2 regions of the Lysinibacillus sp. NPDC093190 genome follow, and region 2 is predicted to be linked to the other one. Evidence: riboswitches for the same ligand, from Rfam matches in the RefSeq annotation. Region 2 holds a riboswitch; the other holds the start of a gene.

Region 1 (16,097 bases), on a different contig from region 2:
AAGTTCGGTTACAGAAGTACGGCTAGAATCTTTTACAATAGATGTATGCAATTTTATTCTCCTTTGTAAAATAGCATATCCGCTATTTTAGTAATAACTACGGCCAAAGGAAGAGAGCTTTTCGCCCTATCTGAAGTGCCGCAGTGCAAGCTAGATTTTGCTTACTTGCGTATTATAGCAGAAGAATTTACGATTGAACAATACTATTTAGTAAGCCATCCGCCATCAATCGGTATAATGGCTCCGTGTATATAATCAGCTGATTGACTAGCCAAATAAAGTGTTAAACTCGCTACTTCACTTGGTTGGGCCCAACGTCCAGCAGGCGTTTCATCGGCGACCCATTTTGCGATTGCACCATCACCTTCAAAATCTGCCTTGTTCATTGGTGTTTGAATGGCTCCAGGTGCAATGGCATTGGCGCGAATTCCTTCACGACAATAATCTAAGTCTAACTGCTTCGTATAGCCTACAATCGCATGTTTAGACGCTGTATACGCCGCGCCACCACCGCCTGCAACAAGCCCTGCAATAGATGCCATATTAACGATTACCCCAGATTTTCTTTTTACCATATGGGGTAATATCGTATTTGTCACAAAAAATGTACCCTTTACATTGGTATTCATAATTTTATCCCAAAGCGCCTCATCTGTATCAAGCGTTTTTGCAAAGCCATCTAAAACGCCAGCGGTATTTAATAAAATATCTACTTGCTTAAATATTGAAATCGCAGCTTCAAATGCTTGCTCTACATCGTTCTTATTACATACACTACCTACTCTATAGGCAAATTGTTCAGGATATTGTTGATGTAAATTTACTAACCCTTGCTCATCTAAATCAAACCCGAATACACTCGCTCCATTTTTTAAAAATGCAATAGCTTGGGCTTGACCAATACCTGATGCTGCCCCCGTTACAAATACCGTCTTGCCCTTATATTCTTCAAACTTCATATATATCTCTCCTCAAAAAACAAAGAAACCACCTCATTTGAGATGGCACTTTCGATTAATTGACAATTATCCAATCTTCCGCTAATAAATCACAGACTGTTGGTGTGAACATTGTATAGCCCTCACCACGTACATTAATTAAAAAATAAGGATTCAAAGCCTCGCCATCATGTTCGCTTTGTCCAACAAGCTTCACATACAACTCAGCACCGCCCCAACCTTTACGAATTACTTTTTCTCCCGCTTTTAAGCGTGGTAATATCTCTTCAAACGTCATTTAAATTCATCCTTTATTTACATTCTTTATTGGATTAGTATACTGGAATTCTTGAATGTTGACAACCTGGTACAAATCCAAATAAAGATGACTAGCCCTCAAGCAAAACCTTATAAAGTATTTGTTGCCTATTAAAGTCCGCAATGATTTTATAAGTATTATTATCATTCGTAGAGAAAATCTCTGTTCCACTTTCCAGTTTAGAGTTTAATAAAATTTATCTACGTTGTTGTTCAGCTTAACGTTGACATTTCAAACCGTCCCTAATTCTCTCTACTCATCTCGCAAACATGTTCTTCTTCATTTGCACTTGCTCTGTCTTCACCTCTAGCCCATTTTCCATCAAATAGCTCGCCGCTGGATTGCTTGCTAAAAAGTTAACTGTGGCTAAATTTACTTTGTGATTTGTAATGCTAGCGATAAAGTGTGGAATATGTTCTACATTGCCATTCTCCAATAGCTCTAATTGATAAAGCACTATGTGGTCGATGGCTCCATCCTTATCCCATACTATTTTATATAACATATAGCCAATCGCTTCATTATTCTCGTTGTAAAAAACTTTAGCTTCACCTTGTTTATTACTTTGCCAACTACATTGCCAAGGAACATCTTCCTGATAAAAAGATAAATGTGATAGCTGCTCTGGTCTAATAGTTTCCACATGAATTGTGGCTTGCTGTTCTACTTTAGCTTTATATTCGCCACTTAAAAATAGCAATTGATTTGTAATTGTATAGCCATACTTCTCATATAACGCAATTGCTACTTTATTCTCTTTTATAGCTTCAAGCGTTGCAACTTCCACATTCTCTCTTTCATAGATGGCGATAGTTTCTTCCATTAAAACACGAGAAACACCTTTACCGCGATAGTCTGGAGAAATGCCTGTTCCGCCATTCCAAGATGTTTTCTTACCATCTATTTGTCTGAAGCCATTTAATACAATACCCACAGGATTATTATGATCAAATGCGACGATTGAAAGCTCTGGCGATAGTCCTTCTCCAACGATTCGGTTTAAAAACATCTCTTCATTCATTTCTATTTGTACAAAATACCCCTCAAAGCCTTTATTCCAAGTTTTTAAAGTTTCCTCTAAAGTGCACTGTGAGACCGTTTTTATGTCCATGCTTATCTCCCATCTCTTTATCAATTATGCCTCGGCATAATTGTGTCCGGAATCGGCTTTATGCTTAGGCCTGCGTGATGCAGGTCAGTTAGCCGTTATCGCATAGATGCGATGATTTTAGGCTAACATCCTCTAAGGACTCCTTTCCGATTCCGTGACATCCGCCGGAGGCTTAACTTCTTTCAGCTTTAGACACCCGCTGAAAAGCAATTTAGACCCGCATTCATCTCACCACCTATTGAGGTGGGAGGCTTCTATAGAAAGAAGTTTAATTTGAGCTACTACCTAAAAGTGATAAATCTTCTAAAGTTAATTTTTTTATTATTTCATAACCATTTCCAGGACCGTTTGGCTTAACAATAACCATTCCGATGTTTGAAATTCTCCCTAATCCAACACCTTCAGGAAAGCTATGAGCAATGATCACTTGATTCATCCCCTGTGGTGGCTTTCTTTCTAGCACTGATTGTAGAATTGATAATATATTTGTTTTTTCAACGATTGGAATGTTTCCACCCAATTTATAAATTTCATATCCAAGCGGATCAATTTGGATATAGGCATAAGGAAATGCAAGCTTTGCCGTTTCAATTGTTCGACAAAAAGGACTTGCGACAATCGGTGAACTGATTGGAATTTGTAAATAGCGTAGTATTTGTCCAAAGTAAATGGCTTCCCTTCGCCCAACTTCAGACAAATTTCTTTGAGTAGAACAATCTTGAAAATTTAAATATGACTGATCTACCCCGACAGTTGCCTCGCCATGCCTTGCATACAAAATGAATCCACCCTTTTTCAATAAATCCAAGATTGATTTATCCAAATATTTCATCTCCTCCTAATAGAATACCATGTTGATTATTAGAAATATATGAAATGAATTGCTCAAAAAATGTAAATATGAAAGTTGAAACAGCTTTTAGCAGCGAAGGAGTTACTTCATCGAAAGAGCAACTAAATTTGCCGGAGTAATTCCTTTATTTCACCTGTAAAATTTCCTATTTAGCCGGTAAACCCCTTTACTTCGCTGCTAAAACTCCCTCTTTCGCCGGTCGTGAACTTCAATCAATAAAGATAAAAAGAGGCTGGGACATAACTAAATGGCTCCTTCGAAAAGTCGAATAATTTCTAAATTAACAAAACACGATAAATAGAAAAACCGAACTATTCCGAAACACTTCATAAGCGTTTCATTGAATAGTTCGGTTTTTTTGTTGGCTGAAACACTTTTGTCCCAGCCTCTTAGAAATTTACTTTATTGGAATGGTTACTATTGCCGTTGTCTCTAAATGTTTGGATGAATCGATAGAAATTTGACCTTCGTACTTATTGACAATTTCATTTACAATAAACAGGCCCTGCCCTCTTATTTTACCACTTTCTGGTTTCTTAGTGGAAAATCCTTGCTTGAATATTTGCTCTGCTTCCACAATATTTGGTCCGGTATTTGTAACCTTAAATTCATATTGCTTGTCATCAGCTTTACAGCAAATTGTTATTTTACGCTGCTCTTCCGATAATTCATTTGCCGCATCAATCGCATTATCTATTAAATTCGACAAGATTTTGATTAAATCCGTTGTTTTAATTTTATTAAATGCATCCTGTGATACTGAAAAATCCATATCAATATTATGATTTTGTGCAGTTAGTTTTTTCGTTTGTAATAAAATCGACAAGCCAGGGTGATCAATATTTAATTTGAGAGACTTAATTGCCTGAACCTCTTTGGATAGTGAATATAAATATTGTTTGGCCTGATCAGGTTTGTCTAATTGCAGAAATCCATGCAATACTTGTATATGATTTGTGAAATCATGTCTTAAAGAGGACACGGAACTGATTAAAGTTTTAATTTCTGCTTGATATGTATCTTCTGTCGCTCCAACTTCCTCTGCCACTTCTTTTTGATACCATCTCTGTAAGAAGAAAACAGAGCCGATAACGATTAAAATGAGTACACCATTAAAAATAAAGATAAAAAGATTGTCTTGGATCACTTTTCCCTTGATGTCATTTAATGTGTCTGCACTAATATCAATGCCTAAGTATGCAATAATCTCCCCTGTTTCATCCTTAATCGGTGCACCAACAGTTAAGTAGGAGCCATGTACAGAATCTTGTATTACATCTGTTGCAAATGTTTCTCCATTATAAGCTTTTTGCACTTGTGTCTCGGGTACTGTACAGTCCATTCCGATATCAAAGCCTTCAACTTCACTTGGTAACCCCATAATCATTGCTTTGGATACCTTTGGATTAACAATATCTAATGTATAAACAAATAAAGCACTTAATTTTACTCTTGCATCATTTAAGTAGCTTCTCAATTGCCAATAATAATCGTTTTTCTCGGGGTTATCTAAAAATTGTTTGTACGCCTCTACATCAATTGAAGATGCAATAGAATTAGCCGCTTCCAGACTTTGGTTCGCGATTGACTCTTCTACGGTCTTTTTCATTTTTATATAGGATGTAAAGATGTTTAAACTTGTAAACAATATTAATAAGATAATTGATAGTAATAAAATTAGTTTTATTTTTCTTGTTTTCATACTAACTGGTACTTCCTCATCTATAGACATGAATAATGCCTTAATTTAGTTGGGCTTGGCTTTCGCATCAAATACAAAAATCGTTAGCCGAAGTTAACATCATGTCATACTCTCCACTAGGGAAACGATTCTATCCAATATTTCTATTATACTATAGTAATCTTCTTTTTTATGGTTACGTCCTGAACCGGCTTGGGTAAATGCATACCATTCAGGTTTCTTCGCCTCTCTAAATCAAAATATTCGTTCTTATCTTATCATCCTAAGCGAGTTTTGACTATTACCACCCCACATTTATCGCCACTTACTTTTTGGGCTATCTCCTTCCCATTACTGACGTTGAAGAAGTCTGTCAGGAACTAATAAAATTCTAAAACAATTTTTATTTTTCGAGCGAAACATCGTTCTAGTCGCAACCATTAGTTTAATAATCCTTCCCTAGAAAGTAAACTAAAAAGGAGAAGCATTTTATCATGCCCCCTCCTTATTATATATTGCTTATTCCATTCCATCATTGTTGTTTAGATCAATCCAACCGTTTAACCTTTTAGGAAGCGTTAGAGCTTCGCCCAAATAATCTTTAAAGGAAATTGTTATCGGTTCTGCGTCCTCTCCTAATGTAATTGGTTTTCTATATTTATCGTAAAGCTTCAAGTAAATATAAGGTCAAGTGAAAAAAGGAAAAAAAAACAGGCCTATAAAAGCCTGATCTCTACATGCTAAGTGTTTATTTTTTCCTACTCGATGTCTTTGTATCATCCTGTACATTTAAAAATTTCGGTCGCTTACGATAACCTGAAGGAGATAAGCGAACTAAAGATCTTTTAATATCCTGCCAGTCTAAATCTGCTCCCATATTTAAGTAAGGAACACCTAATACTCGTAAATTTGCAGTATAAAGAAGTATGAAAAACACCGAAACGAAAAATCCAAATAACCCTAAAAAGGCAGATGCTAAAACAATGATTAACCTGAGAATACTCATTGCTGATACAATAGATTGGTTGACGAGAGTAAAGGCTGCAATACTTGAGGTAGCTATCACTACAATCATGGAAGGGCTTGTAACACCCGATTTAATGGCTGCATCTCCAATAATTAATCCCCCGACAACACTTATTGAACCACTAATAACATTGGGTAGATGTATATTTGCTTCTCGAAATAATTCAAACATAAAAAGCATCATTAATATTTCAAGAATAGTTGGAAATGGAAGCCCCATTCTTGATTCAACGACTGTTGCCAATAGGATGAATGGCAATTGCTCTTGATGGTGGGTTGTTAGTGCTAGCCAAAAACCTGGTAAAAGTATACTGATTAAGATAGCCATAATTCGTAGTAAACGCTCCATTGAGCTTACAATAATCGGATACTCATTATCTTCACCAGTTTTAAAAAGTAACATTGAATTAGCAGGGATAATGATAGCATATGATACACCATCAACTATGATGATAATGCGCCCTCTACTTAAAGCTTGTACAGCAAAATCAGGGCGTCCAGTATAATCATGTTTAGGTAGAATTTTGGCACTCTGCTCAATTCTTTCCATCAATAAATCCCCACTAAATACAATATCCGTATCAATTCGTTGCAGCTGTAATTTTATTTTCTCAAGCATCTTTTGATTTACGACATCTTCAAAATAAAGTACAGCCACAGTTGTTCTGGATCGTTTACCAAGTTCATACGTCTCAACACTTAATGAATTAGTAGGTAATCGTTTTCGTAATAAAGCAATATTAATAAAAACATCCTCAATAAAATCATCTCTCGGACCTTTGACAACTAATTCAAGAGTTGTTTCTTTAGGCTCCCGATTCGGTTTTTTAGCGATATAACTTGAATACAGCAAATTCATATCTTCAAAATAGAGTAAAACATGTCCTTTATAAACTCTTGTAATGGCATCATCTTTACTTGATATTTTCTGAAGATGAGGAACGCGTAAATTGTTTTGTATATGTTCTTCTATCATTTCCTCCGATGTTGCAGTAAATAATGATTGAACTCGTTGTACAATAACGGTCTGCAGTAACCGCTCATTAATCATCGCTTCACATTTTATCAAATGTACTTTATGTTGCTGAAAGAAATACTCTTGGAATATCACATCAGCAGAGCGTTGAAATAGTGACTTCAAAGATTTCAAATTTAACTCTTGTTCCATTGATGAAATATTCCTCATCTCCTACTGAACCAGCTCCAAATTAGTACATTTATGAGTAATAACATAAATACACTTACGGATATTTTCCCCATTCTTTAAAAAAATATTCAAGGATACTTGATGTTAAAAATGCTTTCTCAGAATAATTCCCTATGAAATTTCCATACTATTATTAGGAAAGATTTATCCAATCATCTTCTTTAAATTTGCCATTTCAATAGCAGACATTGCCGCGTCATAGCCTTTATTCCCGGATTTTGTCCCTGCGCGTTCAATCGCTTGTTCAATATTTTCAGTAGTAACAATGCCAAAAATAACAGGTACATTTGTTGTTAATGACACATTTGCAATTCCTTTTGCTGATTCATTACATACATAATCATAATGTGTTGTTGAGCCACGGATTACTGTACCTAATCCAATAATTGCATCATATTTCTTTGTTTCAGCTAACTGTTTTGCGATGAATGGAACTTCAAATGCACCAGGAACCCATGCTACATCGATAGAATTCTCATCCACACCATGACGCTTTAAACCATCTAATGCACCGTCCAATAATTTGCTTGTAATAAATTCGTTAAAACGACCTACTACTACTGCTATTTTTAAATCCGTACCAATTAATTGTGCTTCAAATTTTTTACCCATTGTCCTTTTCTCCTTTTTTATAATGTCATTGTGTTTTCTTCTATTATTTGTTGACGACGATATGTTGCCAATGCTTCAATTGAAATCATTTTTAAATGATGTTGCGCTGCATATTTAACGAGGTCATTAAAGCGTAGCATTTTGCCGTTGTCGCCCATAATTTCACAAATAACTCCCGCAGGAATACTATTACACAGCTTGGCCAAATCGATTGTTGCTTCTGTATGTCCTCTACGCTCTAATACACCATTGTCCATTGCAATTAACGGGAATACATGGCCCGGTCTACGAAAATCCGCAGCTTTTGCTTGTGGCTCTAGCATCTTTTGTATAGTCATTGCCCGTTCAAAGGCGCTAATTCCAGTTGTTGTGTCTACATGATCTATACTAACGGTAAATGCCGTTTGATGATTATCTGTATTAATACTAACCATAGGCGTTAATGCTAATTTTTGTGCAATCTGCTGTGAAATCGGTGTACAAATAAGACCTCTTCCATAGGTCGCCATAAAGTTAATCGTTTCAGGTGTCATAAATTCCGCAAGTGCGAGTAAGTCCCCTTCGTTTTCTCGGTCCTCGTCATCTACTACAATAATCATCTTACCTTGTTTTAAATCCTCTATTGCTTCTTCAATTGAATGTAGCAATATCTCCACCTCCAGTTCTTAGAGTATTGGTTAAAACCCGTTTTGTGCTAAGAAGTCTCTTGTAATGGTCGGTGGTTCCTGTCCATACTTAAGTTGATGCAAAATGTATTTTCCAACTAAATCGGTTTCTACATTGACGAGATCACCAAGCTTCTTCTTACCTAAAATGGTTTCCTTGTAAGTGTGAGGTATCAGGGATACTGTGACACCATTTTTCTCGACATGAAAGAGTGTTAGACTCGTTCCATCAATTGTGATGGAGCCCTTTGGAATACAGTAGCTCGTTAACTCCGTTGATAGTTCAATATCAATATAGACTGCATTTGCTAATGGCCGCTTGCGCACTATTTTCCCTACCCCGTCTACATGTCCGGATACAAAATGACCACCGAAACGTCCATTAGCTGACATAGCGTGCTCTAAATTTACCGGATCTCCAACTGCCAGCTGCTGTAAATTTGTTGCGCTCACTGTTTCAGGCATTACATCCATCGTTAGCTCTTGTTCATTAAAATGTATCACTGTTAAACAAACACCATTGACCGCTATACTGTCCCCGAGCTTTACATCCTCTACCATTTTCTTTGAAATAACGGTAATTTTCATACTTTTTCTATCGCTTTGCATGGTTTTTACGGTACCAATATCCTCAACAATTCCTGTAAACATTTTTTCACCTACTTTCATTCATTTAATAATTTCCGTTCAAACAAAAAACCCCTTAGATTAAAGGGGTTTGGGAGTTTATATACATAAGACGTCAACAAATAAACCTCATGGATACAAAATTTTTCCATAGGCTGTCATCTCATCGTTCTTCTCCCATCCAGACTGTCACTGTCGGTTTTGGATTTGCACCAAATCAGCTTGCGCTCACGGACTTTGAATTACTTCATCACCGCCGATTGGGAATTTCACCCGACCCCGAAGAACTACTGCTATTTAATTTTTTAGCTAAATAAAACAAAAACTACTTCCCAACTAAACGACGGGAAGTAGTTAACATAAAAGCATAATCAAATAAACCTTATAAACTCAAGCGAATTTAAAAAGTTCACACTTTTACCCTTCTCCCATCCAGACTATAACTGTCGGTTTTGGATTTGCACCAAATCAGCTTGCGCTCACGGACTTTGAATTACTTCATCACCGCCGATTGGGAATTTCACCCGACCCTGAAGGATATTTTTATTTAGCTATTACTTACGATAACACTATTTTATTTTATTATCCAGATAATTGTTTATAAAAATTTTTTCTCTAATTCATTTCACATTCGCGACATAAAAACAGCCACCACCTTTGGTCATTAAAAAGACCAAAGGCGTGCTGTTCCAAGGACAATAAATTTATACAGTCAAACTACCGTCAACAGAGACAACAGCACCAGCCATGAAGCTAGCTTTATCCGAAGCTAAGAATAGGACCGCTTCTGCTACTTCTTCTGGTTCACCATGACGTCCCATACGTACACGTGACATTTCTTCGGGTACGTATCCTGTTTTTTCAAGTGTTTCAGCAACACTATGGAATAATGGTGTAACGATACCACCTGGACACACAGCATTAATACGAATACCTTTATTTGCATACTCGATCGCTACCCCTTTCGTTAAACCGATTACTGCATGTTTACTTGCGGAGTATACAGCGATACTGTGTTCTGGACGAATACCTGCCGATGAAGCAGTATTTATAATCGACCCTTTACCCTGCTTTTCCATTACTCGGATGACATATTTCATGCCAAGAAAAATACCTTTTACATTGATATCCATAAGACGATCGTATTCTTCCAATTCTACCGTTGTAAATGGTGCGAATTTTTGAATAATGCCAGCGTTATTGAAGAATACATCGATACGGCCATATGTGTTTACCGCTTGCTGTACATAATTCTGAACATCCTCTACTTTGGAAACATCCGCTTTAACGAAAATTCCTTCACCGCCATTTTGTTGAATTAGTTTAAGGGTCTCTTCTCCAGTTTTCTCGTTAAAATCTACTAACACAACTTTATAGCCATTTTCAGCAAATTTAGTACTAGTTGCTCTACCAATTCCACTACCTGATCCAGTAATAACTGCAATTTGATTATTTGTCATACTCTCTTCCTCTTTTCGCTTTTATATTTTATTAACTAACACAAATATTTTCTTAATAGGTGGTCCTCTTTGCCTTTCCATGTTATGTCCCTTAGTTTAATTTCATTTTCATGTAATCGTCATAATTACCGCTAAAGATACTCGTACCAGTTGTGGAAAGCTCCACCATTTTGTGTGCTAGCTTATTAAGAAAATATCGATCATGCGAAATAAAGAAAAGTGTTCCCTCAAAATTCAAAAGAGCCTGTTCCAATACTTCTTTACTAAATAAATCAAGGTGATTAGTTGGCTCATCCATAATAAGCACATTAGCTTTTAGCAATACGAGTTTCGTTAAAGCTACTCGTGCCCTCTCACCTCCACTGAGGGTAGATATCTTTTTAAAAACATCTTCACCAGTAAATAAGAAATTCCCCAAAACAGTACGAACTCTCGCTTCTTCAATGTGCGGGTAATACTCCAGACCTCATGTAAAATGGTGTTATTTGGATGTAAATTCGATTGCTCTTGATCGTAGTAACCTACCGTAACACCATTCCCCCAAGTGATAACACCACTATCTGGACTAATCTCCTTTAACAGCGTCTTTATTAGTGTTGATTTTCCAACACCATTCGGACCAATTAATGCAACCTTATCACCACGATGTAGCTGAAAATTAATATTTTTTAATAGCGGTTGTTGCTCGCATTCTACCGTAAAGGAAACCGATAAATCTCGTACCTTTAACACTTCCTTATGAGAGTTTTTTTCCATTAAAAATGCCATCTGTGTATGTTTTAAATCCTTTAGAGGCTTTTCAATTCGTTTTATTCTCTCAAGCTGTTTTCTTTTGTTTTTTGCACTTTTAGAAGAAGTAGCCATAGTAATATTGCGTTGTATATAGTCTTCCATTTTCGAAATTTTTTGCTGTTGCAAGACATATTTTTTTTCAAGCAAGTTACGATTTTTTTCTTTTCCTTCTACATACTTAGAGTAATTGCCAACATATTTCCTGACTTCTGTTCGCTCAATCTCATAAATACCGTTGACAAGTGCATCTAAAAAATATCGATCATGCGAAATGACAAGAATGGAACCTTGGTATGAGCGTAAATACGCTTCAAGCCAATTTAATGTTGTAAAATCCAAATGATTCGTCGGTTCATCTAGCATTAGTAAATCTGGCTGTTCCAGTAAAATTTTCGCTAGTGCAAGTCGAGTTTTTTGTCCACCGCTTAGCTGATGAATAGGGGTATTTTTTGACGTACTTTCAAAGCCCATGCCATTAAGAATACTGTTTATTTTAGCTTCCATTTCATAGCCACCATGCTGCATAAACCATTCTGATTTTATTGCATATCGATCCATAATTTTTTCAAATTTTTTAGGATTGTCTATGAACATCGGCTCGCTCATCTTCTTTTCAAGCTCTCGAAGTTCTTTTTCAACCTCAAGTAGGTCAGGTAACGCTTCTAACATTTCAGCCCAAATTGTATTGTCTAGCTTCAACCCACTGTCTTGACGTAAATAACCAATTTTAATGCCTTTCCCGATGTACAGTTCTCCATTATCATAAGGAAGGTCTCCTGCAATTATCTTTAATAATGTTGATTTACCAGCCCCATTAACACCTATGAGGCCAATTTTATCTCCTCGCTCAATTTTCATCGTTATATTTGACAGAACTGGATCTCCCAAATAGCTTTTACTAATTCCATTTAATTGAAGTATCATTTGTTTAATCTCCTTATAGATTTTGACCATCTCTTTTGCAAAGCTAAAGACGCTTAACAGATGAATGGACATATAAGGTTACACATCTCTTTTCACTCCTTTAAAACACAAAAAAGACGCCGAAGAACGGCGCCTTAAAAGTGCGAAAAAAACCCTACAAGTAAGGGAAAGATTCCTTATATTTCACAATGGAACGTAAAAAAGCGCCGTACAGAACCGGCGCCATAATTGCATAAATATATTTATACAAGTTCGTCAAAAATTAATGACTACAATTGTTAAAATAAGAAGGCAAAAGCTTCCGGAATCTGTTTTCGATATGAAATTTGCTTAAAAAAGGGCAGACTTCTCCCTTTGATAGCAAATCCCCACCAAGCATGTAAGATTTTACCTCTTTTTCTGCTAAGCCTTTTGCGAATACAGTTTCCATCACTTTTACCTCCTTTCGAATTTAGTATCTACTAATCTATCACAAAACGTTAAAAAACACAAATCCCTTAATTGCCTAAGTTTCCGTCATTATATACCCCCATTCACATGTAGTACTTGACCAGTAACGAAGGATGAGTCATCGGAGGCTAAATAAATATAGGTAGGTGCAAGCTCAAATGGTTGTCCCGCTCGTTTCATTGGCGTGTCTGAGCCAAATAAGGTGTGTTGCTTACCCCTATTATTTGGAAGAAGCCAATTTCCACTGCGGGCGAGTGACGGAACCGCTTCCTCTATTACAACCAGCTAAAAACGGTCGTACATAATCAAAAAATCAACAATAAAACCTTTGATTGGTTAATAATAAACCTCTATTTTCCTAATCAACACGACTATGCACATAATATTTCTCTATAAGTGATTTAATTAATAAACTTCTCAATGAATAACAATAATTTAAATATGCTATAACTAACTTAAAAGCCAGTTTAGCCTCGATTATATAATTAAGGAACCTCTATTCAATTAGCACGTTACTATATAATGGCACTTTTTTAATCTGCTTGACAATCAATTATGCCTCGGCGTAATTGCGTCCGGAATCGGCTTTGTGCTTAGGCCTGCAGATGTTTTTTGCGCGAAAGCGTAGCGGCAGCGGCACCGATGCAGGTCAGTTAGCCGTTATCGCATGGATGCGATGATTTTAGGCTAACATCCTTTATTCAATTCCTTTCCGATTCCGTGACATCCACCGGAGGCTCTAACTTCTTTCAGCAAATGTCTTTTGTACCGAAAGCGTAGCGACAGGTACAGGTGTTTGGACACCCGCAGAAAAGTAACTTAAATTCGCATTCATCTCACCGCCTATAGAGGTGGGATACTTCTGCTGAAAGAAGTTAAAAAATCATAATGATATTGTGAGTCATTGTTCGTGTCAACTCTAACAATGAACGCAACGAATTTGATTAGATTCCCTTCTCACATTGGAGGTTTTTTTATTGCAAAACATCTTGAAGAAAAAGTCTTATAACAAAATTATATTTTATACCTTTATGGCAATTTGCTTTATCGCTTCTGTTTTTTTCGTTTATCACAATGAAGCTTTTTATGATCGTCCAATTGCTGAAGTTATAAAAACGGAATTAAAAGAATCAAACCCTGTAACGGATATGTATGAAAATGATGATCATTTATATACTCAGCTAATTACAGCTATATTAAAAAATGGTGAAGAAAAAGGGAAGCTTATTCATTTTACAAATGAGTATTCAGCATCTGGTGCCTACGACCAAGAGTACCATGTTGGGAATAAATTATTTGTTTCCATTAAAGCAAATACGGACAAAAATGGAGATTTGGCTGGGACAATTTTAGACGTAAAACGTGATCAGTTCGTCTTGATAGTAGCGTGGATTTTTATTTTTGCTTTGCTGATTGTTGGAAAAAGACAAGGATTATTCTCAATCATCAGTTTAATTATAAATTCTCTTGTATTATCCTTCGCCTTGGATTTATATGTGCATTCAAATATAAATTTGATATTTATAAGTGGGGTATGTGTTCTTTTATTTACGATCATTTCTTTAATGCTCATTAACGGCTTGAATGAAAAAACATATGCAGGGATTGTTGCAACACTTTTAGGAACATTTATTTCGTTATTGATTAGCGCTTTAGTACTGTGGATCACAAACGAGAATGGAATTCGATATGAAGAAATGCAATTTTTAACGCGACCTTATCGAGTGATTTTTATGGCTGGGTTATTTATTGGAGCACTAGGGGCTGTAATGGATGTCTCCATTACCATGGCTTCTTCAATGTTCGCTTTATTTGAGCAAAACCACAATATTTCTGACAAAGCACTGAAAACCTCAGGTATGGATATTGGGAAAGACATTATGGGAACGATTACAAGTATTTTGTTTTTTGTTTATATTTGTGGCTCAATTCCTATGTTAATTTTATATTTAAAAAATTCTTATCCATTAGGTCAAACACTTTCCTTGAACCTTTCGTTAGAATTAGCCCGAGCCCTAGCAGGTGGAATCGGTGTTGTCTTAACGATTCCGATCAGTCTATATACTTCTATTTTTTTCATTAATCGAAAGAGGGCAAAATAATGAATGTATTAGTATGGTTAACTGCCATTTTATTCATATTGATGATCGCTATTGGTGGAAAAAAAGGTGTTCGATCTTTTCTATCTTTATTTTTAAACTTTGGAGTACTCTTTATCACTATCTTTTTAATGACCAATCAGAAAAATAGTCCGATTGTATTAACGCTCATTGCCTGTACCGTCATTAGCTGGATTAGCTTATTTTTTATTAATGAAATGAGCAGTAAAACGGTAACTGCATTCATTTCTACGATGATTACGATTGTCATTTTATTACTATTCATTGTTTTTGTAACGGAGAAATCAATGATTCGAGGATTCGGGGAAGAATCTACAGAAGAAATTAGTATTTTTTCACTTTATATTGGGGTTAATTTTGTGCAAATTGGAGCATCCGTTATTATTATGAGCACGATTGGTGCAATTTTGGATGTTGCCATTTCCATCGCTACTTCCATGCATGAGATTCTTCACCATAACCCGTTAATTAGTAGAAGAAAATTATTTACATCAGGTTTAAGCATTGGAAGGGACATTTTAGGTACAGATACAAATACATTATTTTTCGCTTTCTTCGGTGGATATTTAAGCTTGCTCATATGGTTTAAAGATTTATCTTATTCAATTGGCGAAATTGTTAATTCTAAAATATTTGCCACTGAACTTATTATGATATTCTGCGCAGGTATTGGAATCGCACTTATCATTCCTATTACTTCCTCAGTAAATGCATATTATTTAACAAAAAAACGAGATACAACACAAGATGTTTCATAATAGTCGTACCTGTCACCCAACTCAAACAACGGATGACAGGTACTTTTTTTGTCCATTTAACTAAATAAAAATATTTTAAAGATGATTTCGTTATTGAATTCAAAGCATTTTTCGGTACAATATTTACCAAAGAACCTGAAAAAATATTTACCCATTAGTAAAAAAAATAGTCATCTGGGGTTATTTATAATACGCTGTTTCATATTCTGTATAATCATGTCATTATTTTAAAAATAGGCAGTAACATTTTCAAGAAAAAAACGTCTTTACAACTAGATGATTAAAGGAGAAAATTTGTCATGAAATATATTATCTTTGATTTTGATGGAACATTGGCAGATTCTACGGCAGTGTTTGCATCAGCTTGGAATACACTTGCGCTGAAATATAAATTTAAAGGAATTGAGTTAAAGGAAATCGAAGCATTGAAAAAATTGTCTATAGCGGAACGTAGTAAATTATTCGACTTTCCTATGTATAAATTGCCCATGATTTTACCACAGTTTTATCGCTTGTATCGTCAGTCATTAAATGATGTTCATCTTTATGATGGT
Region 2 (16,097 bases):
AAATGGGATGTTATGGGAAAATAAGCACCGGTTATTACGAGAAGGGTCAGGGGTTGCAATCGAAATAGGTGATGAGACACAACTACCTGTTAATGCATTAAAATCAGCAAAAGGTTCAGCATTCGCTGGAAAAACAGGCTTTACAAAGGTGGCTGGTCGGACCCTTGCAACCGCCTTCCAAAAGAACGGGCAAACATGTATTGTCGTCACTTTGAATGAATCCGATGACTGGAATGTACATCGGGGGTTAGCGAACAAGGTTTGGCAAGATTACAGTCTTGAGACTGTAGTGAAAGAAGGTAAATATAAGGTCAATAAAAACCTATCCATTCGTATAGAGCAACCAATTCGTTTGCAATTAAATAAAGAAGAAAAAGAAAGTGTAAGGCAAGTTTTGCATGTTTCACGAAAACGTAAGGAAGGTGTACTATCCCTCTTTATTGGTGAAGAGCGTATATATGCAGTGCCAGTAAAAGTTGAATCAGCGGATCGTTAAAAGCGATTCGCTGATTTTTTTGTTTATCTTTTGTAATTACTAGCTGAATGGCCCGCAGAAACGTAGTGACGAGGAGAATGAAGCCAAGCCGGGGAAAGCGACAACTCGAAGTGAAAATAACCTTTGTTTATTGATACACTTTTTGTATATTTATTCTTCTGTCGACAAGCTGTGAAGATATTGTAAAGGTTGAGAAAACAATTGTAGAAAAAATGGTATGAGTTTACCAGAAAAAAATTTGCACATTACAAGATGGGATCTACAATTGAACAATCTTTATCAACAAAGTTATCAAGAGCGAAACAATTCATTAATAAAGAATTAAGGAACTATGGACATAGAATAGATATAAATATAGTGAAAATGAGTAATGATGAAGAGCTGCCGATAAATTGTGGCTCTTCATGTTTATATTTTTAAAGCGATTGTTATTGGATGAAAAGAATGAGAGGATTTGATTAAAACTGGATCATCATTAAAAAGTTGGGGATGGCATTTGTTAAAACGTATGCAATTTAATTTATATAAGTTGATTGGAGTGAAGGCTGTGCGACAAAATAAAGTAAAAGGATTCATACACAGTTTTATGTGTGAATCTTTTTTTCTCTTTGAAAGGTAGATGTCGATAAAATTCAGAAGTTGGGCGATAAAACATGAAAGTTTATCGATAAAACTCAAAAGTTGGGCGATAAAATTTAAAAGTGTTCCGATAAAATTCAAAAGTTGGAGACATTTTGTCAAAGCGTATCCTGTGATAACGCCTTCGAGCCAACATCCTGTTGCTGTCGCTACGTTGCACTACGCTTTCGCACAGAAAACATTTGCTCTGCCGCTTCGCTTTAGCGCAAAAAACATCTGTTAGCCCGACGCCCCCAGGAAAGCGTCCAGTCGGAACGGAAATTAAGTCTACGTCCTGGTGAGGATCCTTAAAATTCAAGTGCAAATTATCCGAAAAATAGTTGATAAAAACTATTTCAAATCATTTAATTATTTATCCATAATTAGTTTTTCTTTAATAATGTATAAAAGTATGACATAATTTTCACAGATTAGCGGGAAAAATAACCTTATTCATAATGTGCGAATGAGGTTTAATGCTTGGTGTCAAACCAAGGTGAATGAAAATTAGAGGTGAAAGAATGGAAAGATTACAAAAGGTCATTGCGTATGCTGGTGTGGCGTCTAGACGTAAGGCAGAACAATTGATTGTAGAAGGTAAAGTTAAAGTGAACGGAGTTGTAGTACGTGAGTTAGGTACAAAGGTTTCCAACTCAGATACGATAGAAGTAGAAGGTGTGAAGCTTGAGAAAGAGGATAAGGTTTATTATTTACTATATAAACCACGTGGAACGATTTCAGCTGTAACAGACGACAAAGGACGCAAAACTGTCACAGATTTGTTTAAGCATATCCCGCAACGAATTTTCCCAGTTGGCCGTCTCGACTATGATACATCTGGCTTATTGCTATTGACAAATGATGGCGAATTTTCTTATATGCTGACGCATCCAAAGTTTAAAATCGACAAAACATATATTGCTCGTGTTAAAGGTGTCCCAACGATTGAAGGTTTAAAAAAGCTTCAACGAGGAATTAAGTTAGAAGACGGCAAAACAGCTCCTGCGATGGTTAGTATGACTTCATTTGATGAAAATGCAGGTAAGGCAATCTGTGAAATTACGATCCACGAAGGGCGAAATCGCCAAGTGCGTCGCATGTTCGAGGCGATCGGTACTCCTGTTGTTAAACTAAAACGTGAACGCTTTGCCTTTTTAGATTTATTCGGGCTAGCTCCGGGGGAATATCGTGAACTAACAAAGCATGAAGTGAAGCAATTGCGAGTGTTAGCGGAGACAGGAAAACTCGGATAAATGAGCATTTTCTAATAGAAAGTGAAATACTTCTATGTGCAATAGTAATGTATTCACTTTCTTATTAGTGAAATCGTTCATAAATCATTCATAATTATTAGCTAAGCGTTTGTGTATCATTTTGCTATAATAGGTAAGAATAGCTCACCTAGATTAGTTTCATCATTTATCAGGTGGTGTTTGACGCATAAGTGAATGACAAATATAAAATTTGACAATCATAAATGTTGTAAATCAGACGGTAAAATCTATACATATGAATGTTTGTATGAAAAGCTTAGCGTCAATTGTAGTTACTCTAAGCCGTAAATTGATAGGGGGTTTATTAACTTGGAGAAAAAGAAAAAACGTCTCGTCATTCGTACCATTATTTTGGCAGTCTTAGTATTAGCAATTGGTTACACGGTATACGGAACAGCAACAAAGGATAAAGTAGAGTTATTAGCAGTAGGCTCTAAAGCACCAGACTTCACGTTAGTAGATTTAAACGGTGAGAAACATAAACTGTCTGATTATAAGGGGCAGGGCGTATTTTTGAACTTCTGGGGAACTTGGTGTAAGCCTTGTGAAAAGGAAATGCCTGCAATGGATCGTCAGTATAAAGTTTTTAAAGATCAAGGTGTACAAACATTAGCGGTCAATATTGCCCAAACAGATTTTGAAGTACAGAATTTTGTCGATAGATATGAGTTAACGTTCCCAGTAGTTATTGACAAAACGAAAAGCGTTCAGACTACCTACAATGTAGGTAATTTACCTGCAACTCTCCTTATTGATCCAGATGGTAAAGTAGCCAAAATCATTACTGGTGAAATGACGGAGGCAAAAATTGCTTCGTACATGGAATTAGTGAAGCCAAAATAAGGAGTAAATGACTATGGAAAACATCATTTGTGCTTGTGGTCATAGTAACCCATATGGCACGAAGCTTTGTGAGAAATGTGGTCGTCCTTTAACTGAGGAAGGTAAACAGACAAAAGTTGTTGATATGCGTTACGATGGAACGGCAATTCGTTCAAAAACGTATAATACAACATTTGTTGATAAAATTTGGAATTTCTTCTCGAATGTAAAAGTGGGGATTGCCCTCATTATTATAACGTTGATCGCAGCGTCAATCGGAACAATTCTACCGCAAGCGATATATGTTAATGCCCCGGAGCCTAGCAAAGCTGAGTATTATGAAAAAGTGTATGGTGTATTAGGCAAACTCTATAATAATTTAGGACTTTCTCATTTATACAACACTTGGTGGTTCCAAATTTTGGTAGGTATGCTTGCGATATCGATTATTGTTGCGAGTTTAGACCGAGGTTTACCATTGCATAAGTCTTTAAAAAATCAACGCGTTAAACGTCATGAAAGTTTCATGAAACGCCAACGGATCATTGCGGAAGGGCAAGTGCCAAACGCTGATGAAACGCTTGATAAAGTTGAGCAAAAAATGTCCGAATTAAAATACCGTGTTCGTCGTGATGGAAGTGCACTGCTAGCAGAGCGCGGCCGCTTTGCTCGATATGGCCCATACATAAATCATGTCGGTCTCATTATTTTTTTAACAGGTGTTATGTTGCGCTTAGTACCTGGTTTTTATGTGGATGAGACGATCTGGATCCGTGAAGGTGAAACACGAGCTATACCAGGGATGGACGGTTATTTTATTAAAAATAATAAATTTATATTGGAAACCCATGGCGAAAAGCAACAGGGCGGGGAAGCGAGCCAAGGTGTAAATGTTATGGCGAAGAACTATCAAACGGACATCACGTTATACAAACAACCTGAGGGAGCTCTTCCAGGAGATTCAGACAATCTTGAAAAATTGAGAGATTACTCTATTCGTGTCAATCATCCGTTAAAAGAAAACGGTTTTGCGCTGTATCAAATGAATTATCGTCTTAACGAGTTGAGACAGATGAATTTTAATTTAGTGGATAAAGCAACAGAAGAAGATTCGCTAGGTCAAATTGAAATTGATTTAACGAATCCTAAAAAAGAATATGATTTAGGAAATGGTTCCTCAGTACAAATTCTTGTTTATACACCAGATTTTGATGGTTTTGAAAATGGAGAGCCACAAACAAAAACATCAATACCAAATAATCCGGCATTTTTATTTAGAATGACAACACCAGAAACGCCAAAAGGTGAAGTAAGCTTTGTAGAGATCAGAAAGCCACCACTTGAACCACTTGGTGAAAACAAATATAGAATGAAATTCGCAGGGGCAGAGATGCGTAATTCATCAAACTTTACAATTCGTAAGGATAGTACGATACCAATTTTATTTGTTGGTGGTGTTATTTTCATGATTGGTGTAGTAATTGGCTCGTATTGGAACCACCGACGTTTATGGTTACAGGTGGAGCCGAATGGTCGAGTGTTAATAGCTGCCCATGTGAATAAAAATATGTTCAGTATGAAAAAGGATTTAGATATAGTCACTACATTTGCTGGTCTACCGCCATATGAAGATCAGTTAGATAAGCCTGAAGATGTCAAGAAATCCACAAAGCCAGGCATTAAAGAAAAGGAAGGTGACAACACCTTATGAGTTTGATTGACATAAGTGGAAACCTATTATTTGTAGCATTCATAGCCTACCTAGTTGCAACTTTATTGTTTGGTGGTTCGATAAAGCAATCGAATGCAACAGGCAAAAATACCGAAAAATGGGGCAAAGCGGCAATTATTGTAACGATTATAGGTCTACTTTCGCAACTTGGTTATTTTGTCACTCGTTGGATTTATTCAGGGCATGCACCTGTTAGTAATATGTTTGAATTTACGACTGCGTTCGGAATGTTCATTGTTGGGGCATTCGTATTGATTTATTTTATTTATCGAGTGACAGCTCTAGGATTAGTAGCATTACCTGTGGCGCTATTAATAATTGCCTATGCGTCGATGTTCCCGAAAGAGGTTAGTCCTTTAGTGCCGTCTTTACAAAGTTACTGGTTAACAATTCATGTTATTACAGCTGCTTTAGGGCAATCAATTTTAGCGATTAGTGCAGTAGCAGGACTAATTTATTTATTAAAAGTAGTTGATTTAAAGAAGCCTTCTAAACAACGTTTCTGGTTAGAAGCGGTAATGTTCTTCCTTGTGGTAGTAGTTGGTTTCGTAGTTGCTACATCCGTTTTTAATTTGATGGATTACGATTCAAAATATACTTATGTTGATAAAGAGGGAAATGAACGTCAAATTGAATACAAAATGCCGCCAGTATTTGGTATGAATGAATATAAGGCAGTGGAAGAACATGGCATGTCTCCGTTAGTAGAAATGCCTGCGCTCATTAATGCGAAGAAATTAACAACAGTTGTGTGGTCATTATTAGTAGGATCTGTATTATACTTATTAATTCGATTAATTGCACGACGTCGAATTAGTGCGATTTTCCAACCTTTTGTCAAACGAGTAAATTTACAATTAGTTGATGAAATTGGTTATCGCTCAGTGATAATTGGTTTCCCAGTATTTACGTTAGGTGCTTTAATCTTTGCAATGATTTGGGCACAACTTGCGTGGAGTCGTTTCTGGGGATGGGATCCGAAGGAAGTGTGGGCACTAATTACATGGTTATTCTATGCAGCATTCCTACACTTACGTTTATCAAAAGGCTGGGAAGGTGAAAAATCTGCATGGTTAGCTTTAATTGGTTTTGGAATAATATTATTTAACTTAATTGCTGTTAACTTGATTCTTGCAGGTTTACACTCATACGCATCAGCTTAAACTGATTTGATAAAAACTGATTCATTTGAGACATATGAGATTTTTACGTCGCTAGTATTGGAAAGAAGAGCCTTCTTGCTGTGGCAAGAAGGCTTTCTTTTCTTTTCAATATGTGCTGTACCATGTACAATAGTAGGTAGAGAAAGATTAGAAGAGAGGGATCGTGAAAGTGTCAGAAAATATTTCAGTATTAGTTGTAGATGACGAGGATCGTATTCGACGCTTATTAAAAATGTATTTGGAGCGAGAAGGGTACCTTGTTGACGAAGCAGAAAATGGTGAACAAGCGATCGAAAAATCTTTAGAAAAAGAGTATCACTGTATTTTATTAGATATTATGATGCCAGAAAAAGACGGGCTTGAAGTTTGTGCGGAAATCCGTGAACGAGCAGCAACACCGATTATTTTATTAACTGCAAAAGGCGAGGAAGCGAATCGCGTACAAGGCTTTGAGCTTGGAGCAGATGATTATATTGTAAAACCATTTAGTCCTCGTGAGGTTGTGTTACGTGTGAAGGCTATATTACGCCGTTCACAAGCATTCTCACCTTCGACAAATGCTTCTTCTTCAAAAGATTTAGTTGTGTTCCAACATTTAATGATCGATCATGATGCGCACCGTGTAACAGCGGAGGGTATTGAAGTTAATTTAACGCCTAAAGAGTATGAATTGCTTTATTTCCTAGCTAAATCACCAGATAAAGTATTTGACCGTGAACAATTACTAAAAGAAGTTTGGCATTATGATTTCTTTGGTGACTTACGTACAGTTGACACACATGTAAAACGTTTACGTGAAAAGCTCAACCGTGTCTCTGAAAACGCTGCAAAAATGATTGTTACTGTATGGGGCGTTGGCTACAAATTTGAGGTTGTCAATGAATAGAATATGGAATAGTGTTGTCGGGAAGCTATGGGTAACCATATTGCTTCTCGTTTCATTTGTATTATTTGTTTTCACGATTTTAATGCTTGAGTTCCTTCAGAATTACCATATGCAACAGGCAGAAAGCTCTTTGCGTCAAACTGCAGCAACGGTTGCAAGTATAGTAGATGATAATGAAACAGCAGAGTCGACTTTGGAATTATTAAAAGATATTTTACCTGAAAGTACGAATGCGCTTATTGCTATTAACCATGACAGAGTTTCTTTTGCTATGCAGGAAGGTGTAAATAAAAAAGAAATCCAGGATATGATTTTAGCTAATAAATCGTTCCAAGAAGTTTTTCAATCAGATAAACCGATTATTAAGGAAATGATGATGCCGTCTTCCACAGACGAAGAAAAAATGGATTCGTATGTTGTGCTAGGTTTCCCAGTAAATGTGGAAGATGCAGTGCACGGGGCTGTCTTTATTTATCAAAGTCCAGATGCGCTGCATAAAACATCGAAAGAGACAACGAAAATTGTCTTTTTATCTGCGTTCATTGCCTTTGTGCTGACGACATTTTTTGCGTTTTTCCTTTCATCACGTATTACATCACCATTACGTAAAATGCGAGAGTTGGCGTTTGAAATTTCTAAAGGGAATTTTGAAGCGAAGATGCCGACTACACAAAATGATGAAATTGGCCAGCTTGCAGTTGCCTTTAATCAAATGGGACGTCAATTGAAACACAATCTAGAAGTGATCAATCAAGAAAATGAACAGCTTTCAAATATTTTGACATCGATGACAGACGCAGTTATTACGTTTAATCGTGACCGTACAATATTATTAAGTAATCCGCCAGCTGACCGTTTAATGCAAAAATGGTTTGTCAATAAAGGCTCACAAAGTGCGAAGCCAATTCCGCCAGAGCTTTATCATATGCTCGACCATGTACTGATGTTTGAGGATAAGCTTGAAGAAGAAATTGAGATGGATGGAAATTACTACACGTTTACGATTAGCCCTCTTTATAGTGAGGAATCGATACGTGGAGCGGTTGCGGTTATTCGTGATATGACGGAGCAGCATCGCTTAGAGAAACTGCGTTCAGACTTTATTGCTAATGTGTCTCATGAGCTACGGACTCCAATCTCGATGCTTCAAGGTTATTCAGAGGCCCTAATGGATGATGACTTTATTCAGGATCAAGAAGAACGAAATGAGATTACAAAAATTATTTATGATGAATCGAAGCGTATGGGACGCCTCGTAACAGATTTACTAGACCTTGCGCGTATGGAAGCGGGGCATATGACACTTTACAAGGATGAACTTCCAATTAATTCAACATTTGAACGTATTACGCAAAAATTTGCACAGGTTGCAAAAGAGAAACATGTTCGTCTGATATTTGACAGTGAATTTAATGACGAAGCTACGATTAGTATAGACGAGGATCGGATTGAACAAGTACTAACGAATTTAGTTGATAATGCTCTCCGTCATACTGCTGAAGGGTCAGTAACAGTGAAGGTTGAGCAGGAGCCAACCTTTGCCAAAATATCTGTTCAGGATACAGGGCATGGTATTCCACAAGAGGACTTACCATATGTCTTTGAACGTTTCTATAAAGCAGATAAGGCACGTACGCGTTCTAAGGGCGGAACTGGCCTAGGTTTAGCTATTGCTAGAAATATTGTCAAGGCACATTCAGGCAATATTATGGTAGATAGTGTGCTGAAAGAGGGGACTATCTTCACGTTTTATTTACCTTTTGATTAATACTATTAAAGAGTGGTATTAATTGGATGTAACTTCTGTGGACATTAAGACGACAAATATAAATAGAACGGGGGTGGAGTGCTTTGAATGACTCCGTGTTCCATCGATTATACGATGCATATCATCAAGACGTGTTCCAGTTTCTTATTTATTTAGTAAAAAACCGTACACTTGCTGAGGATTTAGCGCATGAGGTTTATGTTCGCGTATTGCGCTCATATGACCAGTTCGCAGGAAATAGCAGTGAAAAGACATGGCTTTTTGCTATTGCTAAAAATGTCGCTATTGATCATTTTAGAAAGCAGGCTGTACGCCAAAAACATTCACTTGATTTTTTTGACTGGGAAACGGAACAGCTACATTCAACCACACCATCACCGGAAGACGTATTGCAGGCCAGTGATGAATTTATGCAGGTGCAAGCAGCACTTGAACACTGTACAGGTGACCAAAAAATGGTCATTATTATGCGTTACTTTCAAGATTTATCGATTGCAGAAACAGCGCAAATACTAGATTGGACAGAAGCGAAGGTAAAAACCACTCAGCATCGTGCCATTAAATTTTTAAGGCAACAGCTACAACAGGTTAGAGAACAGGAGGCGAAACGGCAATGACACATAATCAATTTGATGATGACCAACTTGAACATGTATTGAATAATGCCCCTAAGCTTTCTGACCGCCGTTCGAAAGAAGAAATATTAAAACGATTATTGGCAGATGCTCGCTTGCAGGATAATGTCCATCTTCAAGAAGTTATACAACAACCAATAGATGATGAAATAACATCGCAAGAGCAACAACACAGTATGCATACGCAACAAGAAAGTACCGAGACAGCAACAACAAAGAAGAAAGCTCGTAAATGGCCAATCTTTATGAGTGTTGCAGCAGTTTTCGCTTTAACAGTACTTACAGGCTCCATGTTCATGAATCATAATGATGCAAAAATAGACCAGGCTAATGCTCCTGAACCTTCTCAATATTCAACATTGCAGGATAATCGCGCAGCAAAAAGCTCTGTCAACCATGATAAAATTATGGAGTCCAACATAGTAGCAGACCATGCACAGATCATGTCACTACGATCATCTGTTTATGAGGAAGATTTAACAGATGCAGTAGTGTTCCGTATTGGTTTGGCAAATCGTGATAAGAAAAGTGTACCGATGACGTATATCATACCAAATGAACGAGTTGCTACTGATTTTGGGAAGAAAAAGCCCACAACCCTACAAATGTATGAAAAGTATGCGCCACAAATTGATGAGAAAGCAAATGGTTTTACTAACTATCATCCATATAAAGGGGAAATAAAGGAGAAGGGTGATAAATTGGTCCATGTATTGCCGAAGAAAGATGACTTTGATGTCGCTTCAGCAGATACAGACGAATATTTAGGGACAATACAGGATACATTCTCAGATTCCGAGTATAAAGATATTGAGTTTGAAAATCCTGATGGTACAGTCCACGAGCTTGCCAAGGAAGAAGATTCAAGTAAACCCATGGCATTAACAAGCTCAAATCATTTTAATTATTATTTATATAAAGATGAAAATGGGGCTGAATATTTATCACCTGATTCTCGTAAAACTTTTTCCACAGTTACAGAAGCTCTTACTGTTATGCGAAATAATAATGATGATGCATACTTTCCTGTCGTACCGGAAAATATAACATACACTGTGAAAGAGGTAGCAGAAGGCGTTATTGTTACATTTGATGAACCGCTTGATTTAACGACAATAGACGCGGTCCGTGCAACTCAATTAATTGAAGCTATGATGCTCACTGCTGCAAGCTTTGATAAACAAGTACGTCTAGACAATGTTGTACAGGAGAGCTGGGAAGGATTTGATTTGAAAAATTTCTTGCCAAAGCCTGTAGGAGCCAATAAACGATATATGCCATAAAAAGCATAACAACAAATAGACGAACGGAACTTAAATATTTTTTTTGGAGCATTCTCGCCTTTGTATGTGCGTGAATGCTCTTGGCATTTTATAATACCAATAGCAAAGAAGTTAAGGGAACGATAAATTGCCTGATTGGTGAACGCTAATAAGCAATTGGGATGCGTAAAACCTCTACTGATTACAGTTTCACTTTATAAGGATATTAACCGAGTATCTGTAAAACATACAAGTTTAATCGGGATTTTTTAAGCAAAGCTATTTACTTTTTTCTAATAATTCATTATAGTAAGGCTATGAAACAAAAAAATAATGATTCATCTTCGGGGCAGGGTGAAAATCCCGACCGGCGGTAATAGAGTTGTAAATCGCTAATATTTCCTTCAAGTCATATTAGCTCGAATGATTTACTAAATGCTCTTCAGCCCGCGACCTGTGCAAATAATTTTTTGCATGGCTGACTTGGTGCAATTCCAAGGCCGACAGTTAAAGTCTGGATGGGAGAAGATGGAGGTACGATCGTCATTCATTGTTATGAATTTAGCTATGAACGAGCGTTTATTCGATGTGTCTTCACACAGCGTATGCTCTAAAATAGTTAATTAATGGCGTTCTTTAATCATGCCTATTCTCCCTTATGCTCTTTTGCATAAGGGTTTTTTCATGATAATTATTGATTAGGTCGTAACCTTTCTTCTTGCGAGATTGAATCAGCAAAGAGGAGAGAGTTTTCTATGAAGAAAAATGTTAAACTTCAATCGTATATTACGATTGGCATGCTGAGCAGTATTTCGTTTTTATTAATGCTTTTTAATTTCCCAATTCCACCATTTCCAGCATTTTTGGAAGTAGACTTCAGTGATATGCCAGCATTACTAGCAGCGATCACAATGGGACCTGTAGCTGGTATTTTAGTAGAATTCTTTAAGAATGTGTTGGACTGGGTTTTCTCAGGCACGCCAACAGGAGTACCGGTAGGACATATCGCGAACTTTGCAACAGGTATTTTATTTATTCTACCAGTTAGCTTTGTTTTTAATCGCGTCAAAACAGTTCAAGGTCTTATCGGAGGTTTAGCTGCTGGAACAATCATAATGGCAGTTGGAATGAGCATTCTTAACTATGCAGTATTTTTACCTATGTACACTTACTTTTTAGGTATGGAGCCTGTTGTAGGGGATTCACTATATAAAATGATCGTAGCTGGTATATTGCCATTTAACATTGTGAAAGGTATTTTAATTACTATCATTATGGTATTGCTATTCACAACAATGCGTAAATGGATTGATCATCAGCGTTCCATGTATTTAACAAAATAATTGGAATGAAACCTCGAGCTGTTAAACGCTCGAGGTTTTTTATGTGAGTTGGATAATATTGCGCAAAAGTAACGTATAGAATTAATCTAGTCGGGTTTAGTATTTTAATGTAGAATAAGGAAGAGCTTAGAATGTTAGAGGAGTTTGAAGAGATGAGTGAAAAAAAGAGTCAGTGGTCTAGTAAACTAGGCTTTATTTTAGCATCGGCAGGAGCTGCGATCGGACTAGGAGCAATTTGGAAGCTTCCCTATGTTACTGGACAAAGTGGTGGGGGAGCGTTTTTCCTTATTTTTGTTCTATTTACATTGTTGATTGGTTTACCGATGTTATTATCCGAATATATTTTAGGTCGTGGTACACAATCTGAGGCTGTGACTGCCTATAAAAAAATTGCACCTACGAAAACAGGCTGGGCTTGGGTTGGGCGTATGGGTGTACTCGGTTGTTTTTTATTGTTAAGTTTTTATAGTGTTGTGGGAGGTTGGATTTTTATCTATAGTGGCCTTGGTGTGACTGGGGCTGTTATTGATCCTGCCAATGATCCTAGTGAACTATTTGGAAAGATTATAGGAACACCATGGATTACATTACTAGGTTTAGGATTGTTTACGCTAGTAAATGTACTAGTCATTTCACTTGGTGTGCAAAATGGTATAGAAAAGGCTAATAAGTGGATGATGCCTTTATTATTTATTATGTTTATTGTACTTGTTGTGCGGGCTTTAACATTAGATGGAGCAATGGAGGGGGTTAAATTCTTCTTGTGGCCGGACTTTTCCAATATAACTGGAAAGGCTATATTAGAAGCGTTGGGGCAGTCCTTCTTTGGATTAGCGGTAGGATTTTCTTGTCTTGTGACGTACAGCTCCTATTTAAAGAAGGATGTGAGCTTACCGAATTCTGCAGGCTCCGTAGTTCTTCTCACTGTGCTTGTATCGTTCTTAGCGGGATTGGCAATTTTCCCTGTTGTATTTGCTTTTAATTTAGAACCAGCGTCTGGACCGGGCTTACTATTTATGGTTCTGCCAACAGCATTTAGCCAAATGCCCTTTGGTGAAATATTCTTAGCAATGTTTTTAATATTATTTTTATTTGCAACGTTAACCTCTTCCTTCAGTTTATATGAAATTATCGTAGCGGCATTTATGGAGAAAAGGCGTATGTCTCGTCCTGCATTGACAATGCTACTAGGTGTAGTAGTCTTTGTTGCGGCGATTCCTGCAGCTCTTTCATCGAGTACATTGGCGGACATATCAATCTTTGGAAAAACAATTTTTGATGCAACTGACTTTTTAGTATCTAATTTAATGCTTCCGTTAGGTAACTTGTTGATTGCTATCTTTATTGCGTATGTGGTTGATAAAGAATTTGTGAAGAAGGAATTATTAATAGGAAGTCAAATGGGGCAGGGGTTCTATTCAACATATCATCTATTGATGTTAATAGTAGTACCTCTTGTCATTATCGTTGTGTTCGTAAATATGCTTTTACAATATTAAAAAAAGTAGGTTGCGTTCCGTTTAATAGGAATGCAACCTTCTTTAATGATGGGGGCAACAATAGGTTAATATTCACTAAGCGATAGCTCACCTAGCCAGCCTTCTTTAATGATTTGTCTCGCTTTCTCTTCGCTTTTCGTAATAGGGAATACTTTATCGACTTGCGAAATAGCAAACAAGTTGCGAATGAAATCATCGACGACAATAATGGCGATTTTCTTTTCTTTTACAGATACTTTCTTGGCGAAATTGACGATCATGCCAAAGCCGGTACTATCAATGTTTGTAACCTTGTGCATATCGATAATGTATCCATGCTTTGTTTCCAAGCTTAACGATTGAAGCTCTTTTTTTATCTCTTCAATCATCCCGTATTCTAAATCGCCAGTAAACGCAATCAAAATATAATCAGCCTTTGTGTCGATATCCATCGCAATTTTTTTCTGATTCATACTATAGTGCCTCCATTTTCTTTTTCATGTTAGGGAATTCTCATTCTTTAGAGAAAATCAAACAAAAGACATTTGTAACTGCCGTTTCACTTACGTTACATAAAACATCTGTAGCTGACGCTTCGCTTTCGCTACCAAAACACTTGTAACTGCCATTTCACTTACGTTACATAAAACATCTGTACCTGTCGCTACGCTTTCGGTACAGAAAATAATTGCTGAAAGAAATTAAAACTTGAATTTATTGACTTCATTTTGTAATTTATCAGCAATTGATGCTAACTCATCTGAACTTTGAGTAATTTCTGCAACGGTTGCATATTGTTCTTCCGATGTTGCGGCAATTTCCTCTGTTGCTGCTGCGGAGTCTTCAATAATACGGGAAATATCTTGAATGGCTTGTTGAACACCTAATGAGTTATTGTTTACATGCGTAAATGCAGCCTTCATTTGCTCAACGCCTTTTTCTGTTTCTTCAACCTTTTCAACAATTTCCTTTAAAGCCGTTCCTCCTTTATTGATAATTGTTACTTGCTCCTCTACAGCTAGCAAATTACTTTCCATTGTGCGAACTGTCACAGAAGTTTCAGCCTGAATATCATTAATGAGATTTGTAATTTGTCCTGATGCTAAGCTTGATTGTTCGGCTAGCTGGCGTACCTCTGATGCAACAACGGCAAACCCTTTTCCTTGCTCGCCTGCCCGTGCTGCTTCGATGGCTGCATTGAGGGCGAGTAGATTTGTTTGCTCTGCAATACCAGTAATAACGGTAATAATGCCACCGATTTCTTCCGAGCGTTTACCGAGTTTTTGGATAGAATCTGTCGCATAAGACACTGTTTGCGTAACGTCGCTTAAATGTTTAATCGCCTCATTAATCGCCTCTTCACCTTTACGTGCAATTTTGGTCGAATCTATAGCGCTATTTAACGTGTTCTCGGCCTTTTGTAAACTGCTCGATACTTCTTCAATTGTTTTTTGCATCATTGACACTATTTGTTCAGCCTGATCAGATTGAGTCGTAGTGCCAACTGCAATTTCATTCATCGTAAGTGCAATTTGGCTAGAAGCCTCACTTGTTTGGTGTGATGATTCTGCTAATGAGTGTGATGAGTTAGCTATTTGGTTAGCGCTACCAGCTACGATTGTCATCGTCTCTGTTAAACGATTTTTCATATCACTAAAGGCATTTGCTAAAACAGCAATCTCATCTTTACCTTTTGGGTTTAATAACTTTACATTTAAATTTAAATCTGCTAACTCTTTAGCATTTGTACTTAAAATATTAATAGGTCTGATGATTTGTCGCTGTAAAAACCAACTAATCCCAGCGATTATTAATATGGCAATTCCTAAGGAAATCGCTACATTTTCCAGTGCAGACTTTGTAGCAATGCTTATATAAGGAGCGGTTGGAACAGCTGTCGCCCATACGCCAATAACATCGCCTTGGCTATTTAAAATGGGGTCATAGGCTCCTTGATGCATACTACCTAAGACATTTGCTGATCCGATAAAACGTTTTTTTTCTCCTAACACAACTTTCGCAACTACATCAGAAACCTTTGTATTTAATGCGCGTTCTCCATTCTCAACTATATTTGTACTAATACGAGTATCGTTTTGGAAGATTGAGACGGCATTTCCGTTTGTTAGCTCTCCCACTTTATCAGCTACCTCAAAATTGTCTACCATTTTGACGTCACCTTTATACAATTGATTGTTTTTAATGGACCATTCTCCAGGGAATTTAGCATCTAAATATTCATAGCCTAATTGAATATCTGATAAGAGCTTTGTATTTGCGCTTTCTAAAAGATTTTTTTTGGCAACATAAAAATTTATTCCTGCTAAAAGTGTAGTGAGTAGCAAAATACACCCGAATATTAACAGGCTCATTTTTTTTCGGATTGACAGCTTCATGAAAACTCCTCCAATTTTCCGTTTACTTTATACATGAATCTTTTTTGAAATACCAACTAAAAATTTCGTTTCAGAAATATTTTCAAACCAAATATGGTCGACCATATTTTTAACAAAAAATAAACCTCTCCCACGATCTGAATAATCCAGTTCGTTTAAATCAAATTGTAGAGCCTTCTCCCAATCCTTATCAGCGATTCCTTTCGCTTCATCAGTAACTGTTA

What was found. Region 2 has a riboswitch for FMN ahead of ACQKOF_RS20065 (ECF transporter S component). Riboswitches for the same ligand answer to the same signal wherever they lie in the genome.
Region 1: linked by a shared signal. The riboswitch ahead of ribE (riboflavin synthase) and the one ahead of ACQKOF_RS20065 (ECF transporter S component) in region 2 are both predicted to bind FMN.

Annotation. Positions count from the first base shown of each region.
Region 1 is NZ_JBNNVG010000014.1:15,587-31,683, reverse strand. It holds gene ACQKOF_RS12555 (QueT transporter family protein) at 1-51, opposite strand, end outside; gene ACQKOF_RS12550 (3-oxoacyl-ACP reductase) at 204-959, opposite strand; gene ACQKOF_RS12545 (DUF2829 domain-containing protein) at 1,015-1,236, opposite strand; gene ACQKOF_RS12540 (GNAT family N-acetyltransferase) at 1,514-2,368, opposite strand; gene ACQKOF_RS12535 (histidine phosphatase family protein) at 2,637-3,200, opposite strand; gene ACQKOF_RS12530 (ATP-binding protein) at 3,619-4,923, opposite strand; gene ACQKOF_RS12525 (spore germination protein) at 5,651-7,096, opposite strand; gene ribH (6,7-dimethyl-8-ribityllumazine synthase) at 7,280-7,747, opposite strand; partial or broken gene ribB (3,4-dihydroxy-2-butanone-4-phosphate synthase) at 7,801-8,394, opposite strand; gene ribE (riboflavin synthase) at 8,425-9,063, opposite strand; FMN riboswitch at 9,205-9,330, opposite strand; FMN riboswitch at 9,456-9,581, opposite strand; gene ACQKOF_RS12505 (SDR family NAD(P)-dependent oxidoreductase) at 9,744-10,499, opposite strand; gene ACQKOF_RS12500 (ATP-binding cassette domain-containing protein) at 10,591-10,917, opposite strand; gene ACQKOF_RS12495 (ABC-F family ATP-binding cassette domain-containing protein) at 10,839-12,215, opposite strand; gene ACQKOF_RS12490 (hypothetical protein) at 12,478-12,645, opposite strand; partial or broken gene ACQKOF_RS12485 (SDR family oxidoreductase) at 12,721-12,863, opposite strand; gene ACQKOF_RS12480 (YibE/F family protein) at 13,697-14,767, shown strand; gene ACQKOF_RS12475 (YibE/F family protein) at 14,767-15,543, shown strand; gene ACQKOF_RS12470 (HAD hydrolase-like protein) at 15,843-16,097, shown strand, end outside.
Region 2 is NZ_JBNNVG010000030.1:18,760-34,856, forward strand. It holds gene ACQKOF_RS20020 (D-alanyl-D-alanine carboxypeptidase family protein) at 1-496, shown strand, start outside; gene ACQKOF_RS20025 (pseudouridine synthase) at 1,636-2,367, shown strand; gene resA (thiol-disulfide oxidoreductase ResA) at 2,698-3,231, shown strand; gene resB (cytochrome c biogenesis protein ResB) at 3,245-4,921, shown strand; gene ccsB (c-type cytochrome biogenesis protein CcsB) at 4,918-6,105, shown strand; gene ACQKOF_RS20045 (response regulator transcription factor) at 6,275-6,991, shown strand; gene ACQKOF_RS20050 (ATP-binding protein) at 6,984-8,759, shown strand; gene sigX (RNA polymerase sigma factor SigX) at 8,843-9,376, shown strand; gene ACQKOF_RS20060 (RNA polymerase subunit sigma) at 9,373-10,677, shown strand; FMN riboswitch at 10,993-11,190, shown strand; gene ACQKOF_RS20065 (ECF transporter S component) at 11,412-11,999, shown strand; gene ACQKOF_RS20070 (sodium-dependent transporter) at 12,152-13,498, shown strand; gene ACQKOF_RS20075 (STAS domain-containing protein) at 13,564-13,950, opposite strand; gene ACQKOF_RS20080 (methyl-accepting chemotaxis protein) at 14,179-15,873, opposite strand; gene ACQKOF_RS20085 (ATP-binding protein) at 15,901-16,097, opposite strand, start outside.